One region of the Photorhabdus sp. RM323S genome, then DNA from elsewhere that is predicted to be linked to it. Evidence: predicted binding sites of a transcription regulator. Region 1 holds the regulator's gene; each other region holds the start of a gene.
The links. The regulator PurR, encoded in region 1, represses purine synthesis genes. The targets are predictions, from matches to a motif close to CANGCAAACGTTTGCNTG.
Positions count from the first base shown of each region.

Region 2: epd (erythrose-4-phosphate dehydrogenase) is a predicted target of PurR. The motif match lies at 1,691-1,708, and genes of this name have one in related genera.
Region 3: purM (phosphoribosylformylglycinamidine cyclo-ligase) is a predicted target of PurR. The motif match lies at 1,242-1,259, and genes of this name have one in related genera.

Region 1 covers NZ_JBHFKZ010000048.1:27,812-33,058, reverse strand. The annotation lists gene punC (purine nucleoside transporter PunC) at 149-1,348, opposite strand; gene punR (DNA-binding transcriptional activator PunR) at 1,495-2,403, shown strand; gene purR (HTH-type transcriptional repressor PurR) at 2,410-3,435, opposite strand; partial or broken gene ACGF7G_RS17140 (hypothetical protein) at 3,930-4,052, opposite strand; gene ACGF7G_RS17135 (Grx4 family monothiol glutaredoxin) at 4,203-4,550, shown strand; gene rnt (ribonuclease T) at 4,665-5,247, opposite strand, start outside.
Region 2 covers NZ_JBHFKZ010000029.1:10,756-16,002, reverse strand. The annotation lists gene tkt (transketolase) at 1-237, shown strand, start outside; gene ACGF7G_RS13040 (antibiotic biosynthesis monooxygenase) at 297-668, opposite strand; gene ACGF7G_RS13035 (MarR family winged helix-turn-helix transcriptional regulator) at 814-1,320, opposite strand; gene epd (erythrose-4-phosphate dehydrogenase) at 1,734-2,753, shown strand; gene pgk (phosphoglycerate kinase) at 2,839-4,002, shown strand; gene fbaA (class II fructose-bisphosphate aldolase) at 4,056-5,132, shown strand; gene ACGF7G_RS13015 (contact-dependent growth inhibition system immunity protein) at 5,205-5,247, opposite strand, start outside.
Region 3 covers NZ_JBHFKZ010000006.1:104,047-109,293, forward strand. The annotation lists gene uraA (uracil permease) at 1-402, opposite strand, end outside; gene upp (uracil phosphoribosyltransferase) at 471-1,097, opposite strand; gene purM (phosphoribosylformylglycinamidine cyclo-ligase) at 1,324-2,364, shown strand; gene purN (phosphoribosylglycinamide formyltransferase) at 2,361-2,999, shown strand; gene speG (spermidine N1-acetyltransferase) at 3,102-3,647, shown strand; gene ppk1 (polyphosphate kinase 1) at 3,725-5,247, shown strand, end outside.

The sequences.
Region 1 (5,247 bases):
ATTGCTCCTAAAAACCTCAAATTCAGGTTATTTAGAATAAGGAACTTATACGAGTATAAAAGCGGAAAATTGTTTCATCAATTAATAAATAAAGACTGTCATGAATTGATAATTAACAGTCTTTATTGAAGTAACGATTTGATTAATATCAGGAATGTTTTTCAACAGCTTGAATACAGCGATCAGCTTTTTTTTTCCACTGTATAAAATATCCTAGTGCCATCAGAATAACGGTAGAAGCCATGACAGTAGTTGTCGATATAAGCGGATTGTTAATAAATGCTGAAACAATCAGGCTGGCAATAAAACAGAGCCCTAATTGGAGGGTGTTTTGCAATGCAGCTGCTTTTCCACTGTCTTGTGGATAAGTGGATAAAGCATTAGCGACTGCAATGGGATATGAAGCACCATTCATCGCGGCCATAAAGCAGAAAGGGACCAGAATCGTCAACATGGTCGGCTCGCTGAATTTTGCGATTAAATATAGCACAATCATGCTGACAGCATAGCCAACCAACAGATAAGGGAAAACAATTTGACTTCTTATTTTGGTCAAAATACTGCGGCATCCATAACCACCGGCCATAAAGGCTAATGTTTGTGGTACATAACTCAAACCGATATCGTTTGGGCTATAGCCCATATTAGCGAGAATAAAAGGTGAACCTGTTAGCCAGGCGAAAAAACCAGCGCTACATGATGCAAATATCAGGACGTTGCCACTAAACATCGGCGATTTTAGTATCGTAAGGAAAGATACATGGCTTTTCTGCGTTTCAGTCTCACTGTTTTTTTTGCGGTTTTCTTGCAGGAACAGAGTAGGCAGCAGCAGTAATAACGTAATTGCCAGTAATACCAGGAAAATGATACGCCAGCCGCCATGTTGTAACAGCCAGGCACCCATCAAAGGCGCCAGGGCAGGGGAAAGTGCGACCAGGGGCATGAGTGTGGCAAAAACGCGTTTAGTCTGGTTGGCGTCATAACGATCAATAACTAATGCTTGCCATGAAACCGCAGCTGAACAAACACCTATGGCTTGGATAAAACGCAAAACTAAAAGTTGTGTGGCATCTGTTATCCAAAGCATACCCAGACAGCTAACAGAAAACATTGATAACCCAGCGATGATAATAGGCTTTCTGCCAAAGCGATCTGAAAGAGGTCCCCACAAAAGTTGAGCAAAGGCAAAACCTGCAAGAAAGATACTTAGACTGGCACTAATTGCTCCCGCCGATGTGCCCAATTCTTGTTGCATAGAACCGAATGCTGGCAGATACATATCAATAGCCAGATAACCCAGCATACTCAAGCCTGCAAGGTAGAACATGAACTGACTTGAGTTTTTCATTTGATTACTCTCTTTGGATGTCATGATTGAAACAACTTGCTGTGTAGGTAGATAAGAAAATTTGTGTATATTCTATATGTCGTGATTTTTACTTGTGAAACGGTAATATTTGGATAATGCTGTGAAAAAAACTGAAAGGTAAAATTATGTGGTCAGAATATTCACTTGAAGTTGTGGATGCAGTTGTCAGAACGGGAAGTTTTAGTGCCGCTGCATCGGAACTTCACCGTGTCCCCTCGGCAATCAGTTATACCGTAAGACAACTGGAGGAGTGGCTTGCCGTCCCGTTGTTTGAACGTCGTCATCGGGATGTGGAATTGACAGAGTCAGGCACTATTTTTATCAAAGAGGCCCGCATTGTTATCAAAAAAATGAATGACACTCGTCATCAGTGCCAGCAGGTTGCAAATGGCTGGAGAGGACAATTCAGCATTGCTATTGACCGGGTTGTTAAACCAGAACGCAGTCGTCAACTTATTCTTGATTTTTATCACCATTTTCCTGATATAGAGCTGTTTATTCATCAGGAAGTCTTTAATGGTGTATGGGACGCGCTGGTGGATGGTCGGGTTGATGTTGCAATTGGTGCTACCCGTGTCGCTCCGGTAGGGGAAAGGTTCAATTTTCGGGATATGGGATTTATGTCTTGGCTGTGTGTCGTCAGCACCGGTCATGCTCTGACTCAACTGACCGGTCTACTGACTGATGATCAAATGCGACCTTATTCAAGTTTGTGTCTTGAAGATACATCCCGCAATTTACCGAAGCGTGACACTTGGACTTTGGATAATCAGCGCAGGCTGGTGGTCCCTGATTGGGAATCTGGTCTGGCTTGTCTGAATGAGGGGTTATGTGTGGGGATGGTGCCTAAGCATAGGGCAATGCCGCTGATCCGGCAGAAGAAACTGGAAGCATTGGCATTAGAGCAGCCTTTGCCTGATAGCCCATGTTGTTTAACATGGGTGCAAAATAGCCATTCTCCGGCATTAAGTTGGCTTCTTGGCTATCTCGGCGATAGTGAAACTCTTAATGCTGAATGGCTTCAGGATGAATAGGGAGGATTAACGGCGATAGTCGATAAATGGGCCATCGGTGACAGAACGCCGTTCAACCAAACGTGGATGTACTTCAATAGTTTGAGCATCTTCACGTTTACTGACTATTCTGTCTAGCAACATAGAAAACGCCATTTGTCCCAGACGTTCTTTTGGCTGATGGATAGTTGTCAATGCCGGAGAGAAATAACGGGCGTTGCGTATATTATCGTAACCGATCACAGAAATATCCTGTGGGATGCGTAATCCTAATTCATCAGCAGCACAAATAGCCCCCATTGCCATAACATCACCACCACAGAAGACCGCCGTCGGACGCTGTTTTTGATTTAGAATTTGATGCATGGCTTTGTAGCCCGATTCTGGTTCAAAATCCCCCTGAACAATCCACTCTTCTCTGATTGGAATGCTGGCTTCTTTTAATGCTTTCAAGAACCCCTGATGACGGCCACCACCGGTGTTTCGTGCCAGGGGACCAGGGATCGCACCAATATCACGATGACCACGCTCAATAAGATAGCGACCAGCCAGATAACCGCCGTGGAATGCGTTATCAATAATAGTATCAATGAAATCACCTCTGGCTTGTCCCCAATCCATGACGACCATGGGAATATTGCGATAATCTTCCAACATTCCTAATAACTGTTCCGGGTATTCTGAACACATCACCAGCAATCCATCCACCCGTTTTTGTGCCAACATGGCCAGATAGGCTTTCTGTTTATCAATGTTATTGTGTGAGTTACACAAAATTAGCGTATAGCCTTTGCTATAACAACTGTTTTCAACGGATTCAATAACTTCAGCAAAATAGGGAGCTTCGCTGGACGTGGCCAGTAATCCGATCGATTTTGTATGGTTAACTTTCAGACTGCGGGCAACGGCACTGGGTGAATAACTCAGCTCTTTGATAGCAGCCCAAACGGCAGCCTTGGTATCTTCGGCGACGAAACGGGTTTTATTAATAACATGGGATACAGTAGTGGTTGAAACGCCAGCGTTCTTAGCCACATCTTTGATCGTTGCCATGAGATGAAAGACTCCTGACCTTTTGGTCTAAATTTAAAACTCTTTGTTAATCGTTTGCCAGTATCTTTATACATTAGGGTATCCGCTGGCAATAAATTAGCGATAAATCCTGAATTTTGTCTGATCTGGCTCAAAAGTGAAAGCAATAATCAATGGTATAAAATGCAGGGTAGTCACTATTTTATGTTTTTTCCTTAATGTAAGGATAATTAACTATGTTAACTGAATGGTATTTGTGGTTATAGACTTCTACTCTGAGGGGGAGCGATGGATACCGATTTGAAGCTTGGCTTATTTACTGCGGTGAGCACGTTGGTGATGATTGCCATTTTTGCCGCTGTTTGCTTGATCTTTGCCTGATGTTTTGAATTGATTAGGTGATGTAAAAATTGGGTTTTTATATTGAAAGGTTAGCGGGCAGACAGCGTCAATGGCTTATCTGCCCTTTTAATGTTAGTTCGGATAGTCATCAGGCAAACTGATGGTGATTAACCCAGGTTATTCAGGTTTACAGCAGAAGTGTTATGGTGTTTGCCATAGCGGTATTCCAGTGTTTCGGCGGAGATATGTGGTTCTAATGCATCTTTAGTGTGGCTATTTTTGCTAGTTATCTTAATAACTTCTACGATAAATAACAGTCAAAAAGAAACCATCCGTTCCAGGATAAAAAAATATCAGGATGCATATTGGTGAAAGAAAATGGTATTCTCGGCCAAGATTGTGACGATGTTGGTTATCAACATACTGTTGGTTTAAAGGAAATAAAAATGACGACTATTGATAAGATTGAGCGCCAAATTAAAGAGAACCCGATTCTGCTGTATATGAAAGGCTCCCCTAAATTACCAAATTGTGGCTTTTCTGCACAGGCTGTTCAGGCTTTATCTGCATGTGGTGAACGTTTTGCTTATGTAGATATTTTGCAAAATCCAGATATTCGTGCAGAATTGCCAAAATATGCTAATTGGCCAACTTTTCCTCAGCTTTGGGTCGAGGGTGAGTTGGTAGGTGGATGCGATATTATCATTGAGATGTATCAGCGTGGTGAGTTACAAACATTAATTAAAGAAGCCGCTGATAAATATCGCTCTCAGGACGAAAACGCGACAGAGTAATTTTTAAATTAGCGACAGGCTATTATGCTATCTCCCCATATGTTGATATATGGGGGTTTTTGTTATTGCTTAAATTTCAATTTGATTGTATTAATCTTATAGTTAGCTATAAGTTTATCCGGTTTTTTCTTCTTCTGTTGTCGCTAAGGGCCAGCCACCAAGTTGTTTCCAGCGATTAACCATTTCACAGAATAATTCAGCGGTACGCTCAGTATCATATAAGGCGCTGTGAGCCTGATTATTATCGAATGGGATCCCGGCTGTGGCGCAGGCTTTTGCTAAAATCGTTTGTCCTAATACCAGGCCACCTAAAGCCGCCGTATCAAAAGTCGCAAAGGGATGAAATGGATTCCGTTTCAGTCTGGCGCGTTCTGCGGCAGCCATAACAAAGCTATGATCAAAGTTAGCATTGTGCGCAACGATAATGGCCCGACTGCAATGACTATTTTTTATCCCTTTACGAACCATTTTAAAAATAGCGTGCAGAGCTTCATACTCGCTTACTGCTCCACGTAGCGGGTTTGATGGATCGATGCCGGTAAACGCCAGGGCTGCTGGTTCAAGATTTGCGCCCTCAAATGGCTCAATATGGAAATGAAGTGATTCGCTGGGTGCCAGCCAACCTTGATCATCCATCTCCAGTGTGATGGCGGCAATTTCAAGTAACGCGTCTGTTTTGGCATTAAAGCCGCCAGTT
Region 2 (5,247 bases), on a different contig from region 1:
AATGCTTTTGATAAGCAGGATGCAGCGTACCGTGAAGCGGTATTACCAACGGCGGTTTCTGCGCGTGTTGCAGTTGAAGCGGGTATTGCTGATTACTGGTTTAAATATGTCGGTATGCATGGCGCTATCGTGGGCATGGAGACATTTGGTGAATCGGCTCCTGCTGATCAGCTGTTTAAAGAGTTCGGTTTCACTGTAGAGAATGTCGTCGCTAAGGCTAAAGCTCTGCTGAAATAATGAATTAGTCTAGAAGTGAGCGCATCCGGGGTAAATGTTGATCGGGTGCGCTCTTTTACTTATGCCTCGCAGATTCCGGGAACGGCTAGTTTTTGAAATATGTGCGGTGACCCGGTTATCCCATCGGGATACTTGGCGAGCTTCGCCTGAAATTCTGGATTAGTGAATGCAGCGCGAAAACATTCCAAATTTTCCCAAACAGCATAGTTCATGAACGTACCACTGCCAGCGATCCCGCGATGTAATTGTGCGGAAATCAGGCCGGTTTGTGCCAGCATATACTCCGCATCTTCCTTCCAGGCCGCCTCCAGGATGTCTGCCTGTGCGGGATCAACATGAAATATGTTCATCAGTACTATGGAACCATCGGTGTTCGAAAATAATTGTTCCCGCATGGTCACGTGGGTGTCCATTTCTTCTAGCTTTAGCATCTTTATCTCCTGAAAGTGACTTGTTTGTATTTATGTTTGTTTTACTATTCTGCCGGAGTGAGCCGTGCGATTCATGCGGTTCACGACGGCGACATGCCAACATAGGTATGAAGGTTGTGCAGCGATCCGTTGGTGCGTCGTACTTTTAGTCGAATTCTTTGTCGTGATTGATAAACCAATCCTCAGTACTGTCTGGCATCGATGGATCTTCCAGTCTGGCCTCCAGGCTGAGTAATGTGTCCAACGTCACTTTCAGCTCGTTGAGTTCAGTGTCTTTCACGAGCGATTCCATCCATTCGGTTTCAAGCGACGTCGCCGTATCAAAGGTACGCTGACCAAGCTCAGTGAGTCGATAGAGCGGTGAGCGTTCGTGTCGGGGATTAATGATGGCTTTCACCATTCCTGCCTTCAATCCAAGATTCAGTTGTTTCTGCGCACCTTGGCGTGTGATGCGCATCGTTGCGGCAATCTGCGGCGCTGAGAGTGGATGCGGTGCGAGTGCAATCGCACTGAGTACCTGCCATATCGCGCTCGTGATACCCAACGGGGCAACGAGCTTATCCCCTTTAGAGAGCAGTCGGGCATTGAGCCGGAATACCGCCAATGTGATTTCGTTGAATATCTCAGACGCCGGAGTTTTCCTGATCGACACGATTTACTTCCTTTCCTAGACTTCAATAAACGACAACCAGTTTCCATATATTGAAGCTGGTTGTCAATATTTGAGCGAATGGTATTGATAGATCAATGTATTGGGTTTGATTTATATCAAATGCTGTCACAAAAAAGTGACAGTTGATTGTCGTATTCATCATTTGTGGATTAAGGTCGTTGTTTAATCTATGCAGGCTCTTATGGCACGTTTTCCATTTCGTGAGTTTACTATTGCCATCAATCTACTTTTCCCTTAATCTCATTGTCAGTAGCTGAATCGTTTCATTTTGTTGTCTGGAGAGGTTTTTTGTGCCACAGTTTTAGCAATTTTGTGATAAACAATCAGTACATTAGTGATTGAGTCAGTTATCCTAAACGGTTGCGTGGTAATAACTATATTCAGGGAGTAACATGACAATCAAGGTAGCAATAAACGGTTTTGGCAGGATAGGGCGCAGTATTTTACGTGCTCTTTATGAGTCTGGGCGTCGGGCTGAAATTGCTATTATTGCTGTTAATGAGTTGGCCAATGCCGAAGGGATTGCTCACTTGCTGAAGTATGACTCCAGTCACGGTCGTTTTGCCTGGGATGTGCGGTTGAATAATGATTTGTTGCAGGTTGGTGACGATAATATTCGTCTGTTTCATCAACCCGATATATCGGCATTGCCCTGGCAAGAATTGGGGATTGATATTGTTCTTGATTGCAGTGGGATATATGGCAGCAGAGCTGATGGGGAAGCGCATCTTGCCAGTGGCGCAAAAAAGGTGCTGTTTTCTCATCCGGGTGGTAATGACTTAGACGCGACGGTGGTTTATGGTGTGAATCAAGACTTACTGACAGCGGAGGATCGCATTGTATCCAATGCCTCTTGCACCACCAATTGTATTATTCCCATCATTAAATTATTGGATGATGCATTTGAGATTGAATCTGGCACAGTGACAACAATTCATGCCTCAATGAATGATCAGCCTGTGATTGATGCCTATCATCAAGATTTACGGCGTACCCGGGCTGCCAGTCAGTCTATCATTCCGGTGGATACCAAACTGGCCGCAGGGATAACCCGGATTTTTCCAAAATTCTGTGACCGTTTTGAAGCCATCTCAGTACGCGTACCAACGATTAATGTTACTGCTATTGATTTGAGCGTTACAGTAAAATCTCCAGTGAATGTCAGAAAAATCAATGAATTAATGCAAAAATCAGCTGCAACTTCATTTCGTGGTATAGTTGACTATACCGAATTGCCGTTAGTTTCAACGGATTTTAACCATGATCCCCACAGCGCGATTGTTGATGGCACACAAACGCGGGTTAGTGGGCAACATCTGATTAAGACATTAGTCTGGTGTGATAATGAGTGGGGTTTTGCTAACCGAATGTTGGATACAACGTTAGCAATGGCTGCTACGGGTTTCAAATGATCTGTTGCTGACAGACGGTGCATAATAATAGATCTGCACACGGCACAAGATTAAACAATTTAGAGAATCAACGAGAGGATTCACCATGTCTGTAATTAAGATGACCGATTTAGATCTGGCGGGTAAGCGGGTTTTGATCCGCGTTGACCTGAACGTTCCGGTAAAAGATGGCAAAGTCACCTCTGATGCGCGTATCCGGGCTTCTTTGCCGACCATCGAAGCAGCATTAAAACAGGGCGCTAAGGTTATGATTACTTCTCACCTCGGCCGTCCTACTGAAGGCGAATATAATGAAGAATTCTCGCTGAAACCAGTAGTCGATTACCTGAAAGAGAAATTATCTTCCCCGGTTCGTCTGGAAAAAGCGTATCTGGAAGGCGTGGACATAGCGGAAGGTGAGCTGGTTGTTCTGGAAAATGTTCGCTTTAATAAAGGTGAGAAGAAAGACGACGAAACTCTGGCTAAAAAATACGCTTCTCTGTGTGATATTTATGTCATGGATGCATTCGGTACGGCGCATCGTGCTCAGGCTTCTACCCACGGTGTGGCTAAGTTTGCTCCTGTAGCCTGTGCAGGTCCTCTGCTGTCCGCAGAACTGGAAGCATTGGGTAAAGCGCTGGATAAGCCGGCCCGTCCAATGGTTGCTATCGTTGGTGGTTCTAAAGTTTCAACTAAGCTGACCGTATTGGACACCCTGTCCAAAATCGCGGATCAACTGATTGTGGGCGGAGGTATCGCGAATACTTTTGTTGCCGCGGAAGGCCACAATGTGGGTCGTTCACTGTATGAAGATGACCTGATCCCAGAAGCGAAAAAACTGCTGATAAGCTGTGATATTCCAGTGCCAACTGATGTTCGTGTGGCAACAGAATTCTCTGAAACTGCGGAAGCCACCTTGAAATCGACCGGCGATATTAAAGATGATGAGCAAATCCTCGATCTGGGAGAGGAATCCGCTCAACGTCTGGCAGATATCTTGAAAAACGCTAAAACTATTCTGTGGAATGGCCCGGTTGGTGTATTCGAATTCCCTAATTTCCGTCAAGGAACTGAAATTGTCGCCCGCGCAATTGCTGATAGTGACGCATTCTCTATCGCAGGTGGTGGCGATACGCTGGCAGCGATCGACCTGTTCGGTATTGCTGACAAAATTTCTTACATCTCTACTGGTGGTGGTGCTTTCCTTGAATTTGTCGAAGGAAAGAAACTGCCTGCGGTTGTGATGCTGGAAGAACGTGCAAAACAGTAATTAAGTCATGACGGGCAGTTTTATCTGCCCGCTCTAAACAGGACCCACGTAACATGTCTAAAATTTTTGATTTCGTAAAACCGGGTGTCATCACTGGTGATGATGTTCAAAAAGTGTTCGCAATAGCCAAAGAAAACCACTTTGCGTTGCCGGCAGTAAACTGTGTAGGTACTGATTCAATCAACGCAGTGTTGGAAACGGCCGCCAAAGTTCGTTCTCCTGCCATTATTCAGTTCTCTAACGGTGGTGCTGCTTTTATTGCCGGTAAGGGTGTGAAAGCTGAAGGTCAGCAAGCGGCTATTCTGGGTTCAATTTCGGGTGCTCACCATGTTCATCAGATGGCTGAACATTATGGTGTGCCTGTGATCCTGCATACTGACCACTGTGCGCGTAAACTGCTGCCGTGGATTGACGGCTTGTTAGATGCAGGTGAAAAGCATTACGCGGCGACGGGTAAACCGTTGTTCTCTTCCCATATGATCGATCTATCAGAAGAATCGCTGGAAGAAAATATTGAAATTTGCAGCAAATATCTGGCTCGTATGGCAAAAATCGATATGACGTTGGAAATCGAGTTAGGTTGTACTGGTGGTGAGGAAGATGGTGTTGATAACAGCCATATGGATAGCTCCGCTCTATACACTCAACCGGAAGACGTTGCTTATGCTTATGAGAAGCTGAATGCTATCAGCCCACGTTTTACTATTGCGGCTTCTTTCGGTAACGTTCATGGTGTTTATAAGCCTGGCAACGTTAAACTGACACCAAAAATTCTGCGTAACTCGCAGGACTATGTTGCTGAGAAATTCAATTTGCCACACAACAGCTTGGACTTTGTTTTCCACGGTGGTTCCGGTTCGACAGCGGAAGAGATCAAGGAAGCGGTCAGCTACGGCGTTGTTAAAATGAATATTGATACCGACACCCAATGGGCGACTTGGGAAGGTATTCTGAACTATTACAAAAAGAACGAAGGCTATCTGCAAGGCCAGTTGGGTAATCCGGAAGGCGCAGATAAACCCAATAAGAAATTCTACGATCCACGGGTATGGTTGCGTGCCGGTCAGGTTTCTATGATTGCCCGTCTGGAACAAGCGTTCAAAGAATTGAATGCGATTGATGTGTTGTAATTAGAATTATTGTCGTAAATAAACAACCCCTGGAAGAAATTTCAGGGGGATTAATATTTATAGCTAATTTGATTATTTATTTTGATCTAAATAATCTAGCACTCTTTTGGTGACA
Region 3 (5,247 bases), on a different contig from region 1:
CAGCCCGATAACCGCAACAATCGCCCCCATTGCCGCAGGTGGAAACAGCACATTAATCCAGCCTCGTCCCGCCACTTTAACAATTAATGCAACCAGACAAAACAGCACACCACACAGGATAAAACCGCCCAATGCTAATTCATACCCCAATGGCAACAACAATAAAACCGGCGAAATAAATGCGAAACTCGATCCCAAATACGCCGGAATTTTTCCCTTACAAATAATCAGATATAACAATGTACCGATCCCGTTAAATAGCAGAATCGTCGCCGGGTTAACTTTAAACAGAATCGGCACCAATACCGTCGCACCAAACATAGCAAAAAGATGTTGGAAGCTCAGTGGAATGGTCTGTAAAAGTGGAAGCCGCTCATCTACCCCAATAGTGCGACGGGTCATTTGTTTATCCTCTTGATATTATCGCATCACGAACCAAAAAAAAGCCGACTCAAAAGTCGGCTAACTTATTATTTTGTACCAAATATTTTATCGCCTGCATCCCCCAGACCGGGCACAATGTAGCCCTGTTCATTAAGTCTCTCATCAATAGAAGCGGTATACAGTTCTACATCGGGATGGGCTCTTTCCAGCGCAGTAATACCTTCAGGTGCCGCAACCAAAACCAGAACTTTAATTGACTGACAGCCTGCTTTTTTCAATAAATCGATAGTTGCAATCATGGAACCGCCGGTCGCCAGCATGGGATCAACCACCAGCGCCAGACGTTCATCAATATTAGAAGCCAGTTTCTGGAAATAAGGGACCGGTTCTAGCGTTTCTTCATCGCGATACACACCTACGACACTGATCCGGGCACTTGGTACGTTCTCCAATACGCCATCCATCATACCCAATCCTGCACGCAAAATAGGCACAACGGTTATTTTCTTACCTTTAATCTGCTCAACAGCTACCGGGCCACACCAGCCATCAATCGTGACCTTTTCGGTTTCTAAATCAGCGGTGGCTTCATAAGTCAGAAGGCTTCCGACTTCTGCGGCCAGTTCACGAAAGCGTTTGGTGCTGATATCATTCGCTCGCATCAGGCCGAGTTTATGTTTAACAAGTGGGTGGTTCACCTCAACGATCTTCATGGACTTCTCCTACTGTATGTCAAGTCATCGGCAGACAAAAAATCGCGAGATTATACCGCCTTTTAACCACAACACCACTACCAATCCGTTGATTTTAATCAAACGCACGGCTTTTCTCCGATAACTGAGATCCTAAATAAGAGTCTCGCAAACGTTTGCTCAGGCTGTTAGAATTGTCAGTGTTCTATCTTAATTTATCAAATGCAACCGCCTTGAGGGCTTCTCAGTGACCAACAAAACCTCTCTCAGCTATAAAGATGCCGGTGTAGATATCGATGCTGGTAATGCCTTGGTAGACCGTATCAAAGGTGTTGTAAAACAGACTCGTCGTCCAGAAGTCATGGGCGGTTTAGGTGGATTTGGCGCTTTATGTGCATTACCGCAAAAATACCGCGAACCTATTCTGGTTTCCGGTACCGACGGTGTTGGTACCAAGTTGCGTCTGGCGATGGATCTGAAACGCCATGACACTATCGGCATTGATTTAGTTGCAATGTGCGTCAACGACCTGGTTGTCCAGGGCGCAGAACCCCTGTTCTTCCTTGATTATTATGCAACCGGAAAACTGGATGTTGATACCGCCGCCAGCGTTATTACCGGTATCGCGGAAGGTTGTAAATTATCCGGCTGTGCTCTGGTGGGTGGTGAAACCGCGGAAATGCCGGGGATGTATCACGGTGAAGATTATGATGTTGCTGGTTTCTGTGTTGGTGTCGTTGAGAAATCAGAAATCATTGATGGCAGTAAAGTTCAGGCGGGTGATGCCCTGATTGCTCTCGCCGCCAGTGGTCCTCATTCAAACGGCTATTCTCTGATACGCAAAATTCTGGCCGTCAGCAACACAGATCCGGAAGCAACTGAGCTTGAAGGCAAATCACTGGCAGATCACCTGCTCGCCCCGACAAAAATTTATGTGAAATCCCTTTTATCCCTGATTGAACACCTTGATGTTCACGCGATTGCTCATCTGACCGGCGGCGGCTTCTGGGAAAATATTCCACGTGTCCTGCCTGAAAATACCCAGGCGCAAATTAATGAATCCAGTTGGCAATGGCCGGCAATATTTAACTGGCTGCAACAAACCGGTAATGTCAGCCGTCATGAAATGTACCGTACATTCAACTGTGGTGTCGGCATGGTCATTGCGTTACCACAAACAGCTGTTAAGCAAGCGCTTGAATTGCTCAACGCCGCCGGTGAGAAAGCCTGGCAAATCGGCTCTATTGCCACACAGAAAGAGAACGAACAACAGGTTGTTATTCAATGAAAAACATCGTTGTATTGATCTCCGGCAACGGCAGCAATCTCCAAGCGGTGATTGACGCCTGCCAACAGAACAAAATCAGTGGACAAATTTGTGCGGTATTCAGTAATACCGCCGATGCTTACGGTCTGCGACGGGCTAAACAGGCGGAAATTCCCGCCCATGTCGTCAGCCCGAAAAACTATGCGGATCGCCAGACTTATGATCAATCACTGAAACACGCCATCGATCAGTATCAACCCGATTTAGTCGTTCTCGCAGGTTATATGCGTATTCTGACGCCAGATTTTGTTCAACACTACTTTGGTCGCCTGCTAAACATTCACCCTTCTCTATTGCCCAAATATCCCGGTCTGCATACTCACCGCAAGGCAATGGAAAATGGCGATACAGAACACGGCACTTCCGTTCATTTTGTGACAGAAGAGCTGGATGGCGGCCCAGTGATCCTGCAAGCCAAAGTCCCTATTTTTGCAAATGATCAAGAAAGTGAGGTGATTAAACGAGTTCAAACTCAGGAGCACGATATCTACCCATTAGTGATCAACTGGTTTGTCGAAGGGCGCCTGAGCATGGTTAATGGCAAAGCCCATTTGGATGGGAATATCCTTCCTCCACAAGGCTATGCCGCAGAATAATCTATTTATTCCCCCCTAATTACAGTGCTGTGGTAATATACCCGGCACTGCGAACTATTGTTAATAATACTCTCTTATTGATTAAAAACACCGAGGTATCAAATGTCTGGTGGTTCTCATTCTCCACCTGTCAGATTACGTCCCCTTGAGCGGGAAGATCTGCCATTTATCCATCAATTAGATAACAACGCCAGCGTCATGCGTTACTGGTTCGAAGAGCCTTATGAAGCTTTTGTTGAACTGAGCGATCTCTACGACAAACATATTCACGATCAGAGCGAACGTCGGTTTATTATCACGAATTCTAACGCCAAAGTTGGGCTGGTTGAATTAGTCGAAATCGACTACATCCATCGCCGGGCAGAATTTCAGATCATTATCGATCCGGCCTATCAGGGTCAGGGCCATGCAATCAAAGCGGCAAAACTGGCAATGGAATACGCGTTTTCTGTCCTTAACCTGTATAAACTCTACCTGATTGTTGATAAGGAAAACACCAAAGCCATTCATATCTATAATAAGCTGGGTTTTTACACTGAGGGAGAATTAATAGATGAATTCTTTATTAATGGCTGTTACCGCACAGCCATTCGCATGTGTGTTTTCCAACCTCAATATTTCGCATCCAAGGCAAATGAAAAGACCTGAACCCATCATGACAGACGAGATTACAACAACCGGCCACGACTAATAATATTACCTTTACCTCAACACTTGGAGTAACAATGTCCCAAGACAGGCTCTATACCGAGAAAGAACTTAGTTGGTTATCCTTCAACGAGCGTGTGCTTCAGGAAGCGGCGGATAAGAGCAACCCATTGATAGAACGGATGCGGTTCCTGGGTATTTACTCCAATAATCTGGACGAATTCTACAAAGTTCGTTTTGCTGATGTGAAGCGAAGAATACTGATTAATGAAGCGCGGGGAGCTGCCACCAGCTCCCGACACATACTGAAAAAGATTCAATCTAAAGTGGCTAAAACCGATCAGGAATTTGATGTGCTCTATAATGAGTTACTGCTGGAAATGGCCCGCAATCAAATTTTCCTGATCAATGAACGGCAAATTTCACCGAATCAGCAAATCTGGTTACGCCAATATTTTCGTCAACATCTGCGACCTCATATCACGCCAATCCTGATTAATCCGGAAACAAATCTGGTTGAATTTCTGAAAGATGACTACACTTATCTGGCGGTTGAAATTGTCCACAGCCAGAATATCCAATACGCATTACTGGAAATTCCGTCAGATAAGGTACCACGTTTTGTTAATTTGCCGCCTGAAATGCCACGACGACGCAAATCAATGATCCTGCTGGACAATATTCTGCGCTACTGTCTTGATGAAATTTTTAAAGGCTTCTTTGACTATGATTCACTAAATGCCTATTCAATGAAAATGACCCGTGATTCTGAATATGATTTAGCAACAGAGATGGAATCAAGCCTGCTCGAACTGATGTCATCCACGCTGAAACAACGACTGACTGCGGAACCGGTAAGATTCGTTTATCAGAGAGAAATGCCGGATGAAATGGTGGAATTACTGCGTAGCAAGCTTGGCTTGTCAAATGATGACTCGGTGATTGCCGGCGGACGCTATCACAACTTTAAAGATTTCATTAAATTTCCCAATGAGGGAAAGAAAAACCTGTTGAACAGACCCTTGCCGAGATTACGGCACACCTGGTTTGATCATTTTCGCAATGGTTTTGATGCTATTCGTGAACAGGACGTTCTGCTCTATTATCCCTATCACACCTTTGAACACGTGCTGGAATTACTGCGCCAGGCTTCTTTTGACCCAAGCGTACTTTCCATCAAGATCAATATTTATCGGGTAGCAAAAGACTCCCGCATTATTGAATCAATGATCCATGCAGCCCATAACGGTAAAAAAATTACCGTGGTTGTTGAATTACAAGCACGATTTGATGAAGAAGCCAATATTCATTGGGCCAAACGGCTGACCGAAGCAGGTGTGCATGTTATTTTCTCAGCACCGGGGCTAAAGATCCACGCAAAGCTGTTTTTTATTTCCCGTCTGGAAGGCGAAGAAATTGTTCGCTATGCCCATATTGGTACAGGTAACTTTAATGAAAAAACGGCACGTCTTTATACCGACTATTCCCTGCTGACAGCCAATCCGCAAATTACCAACGAAGTGCGTCGGGTATTCAACTTTATTGAAAACCCCTATCGCCCGGTCAACTTTGAAAACCTGATGGTTTCGCCGCAAAATTC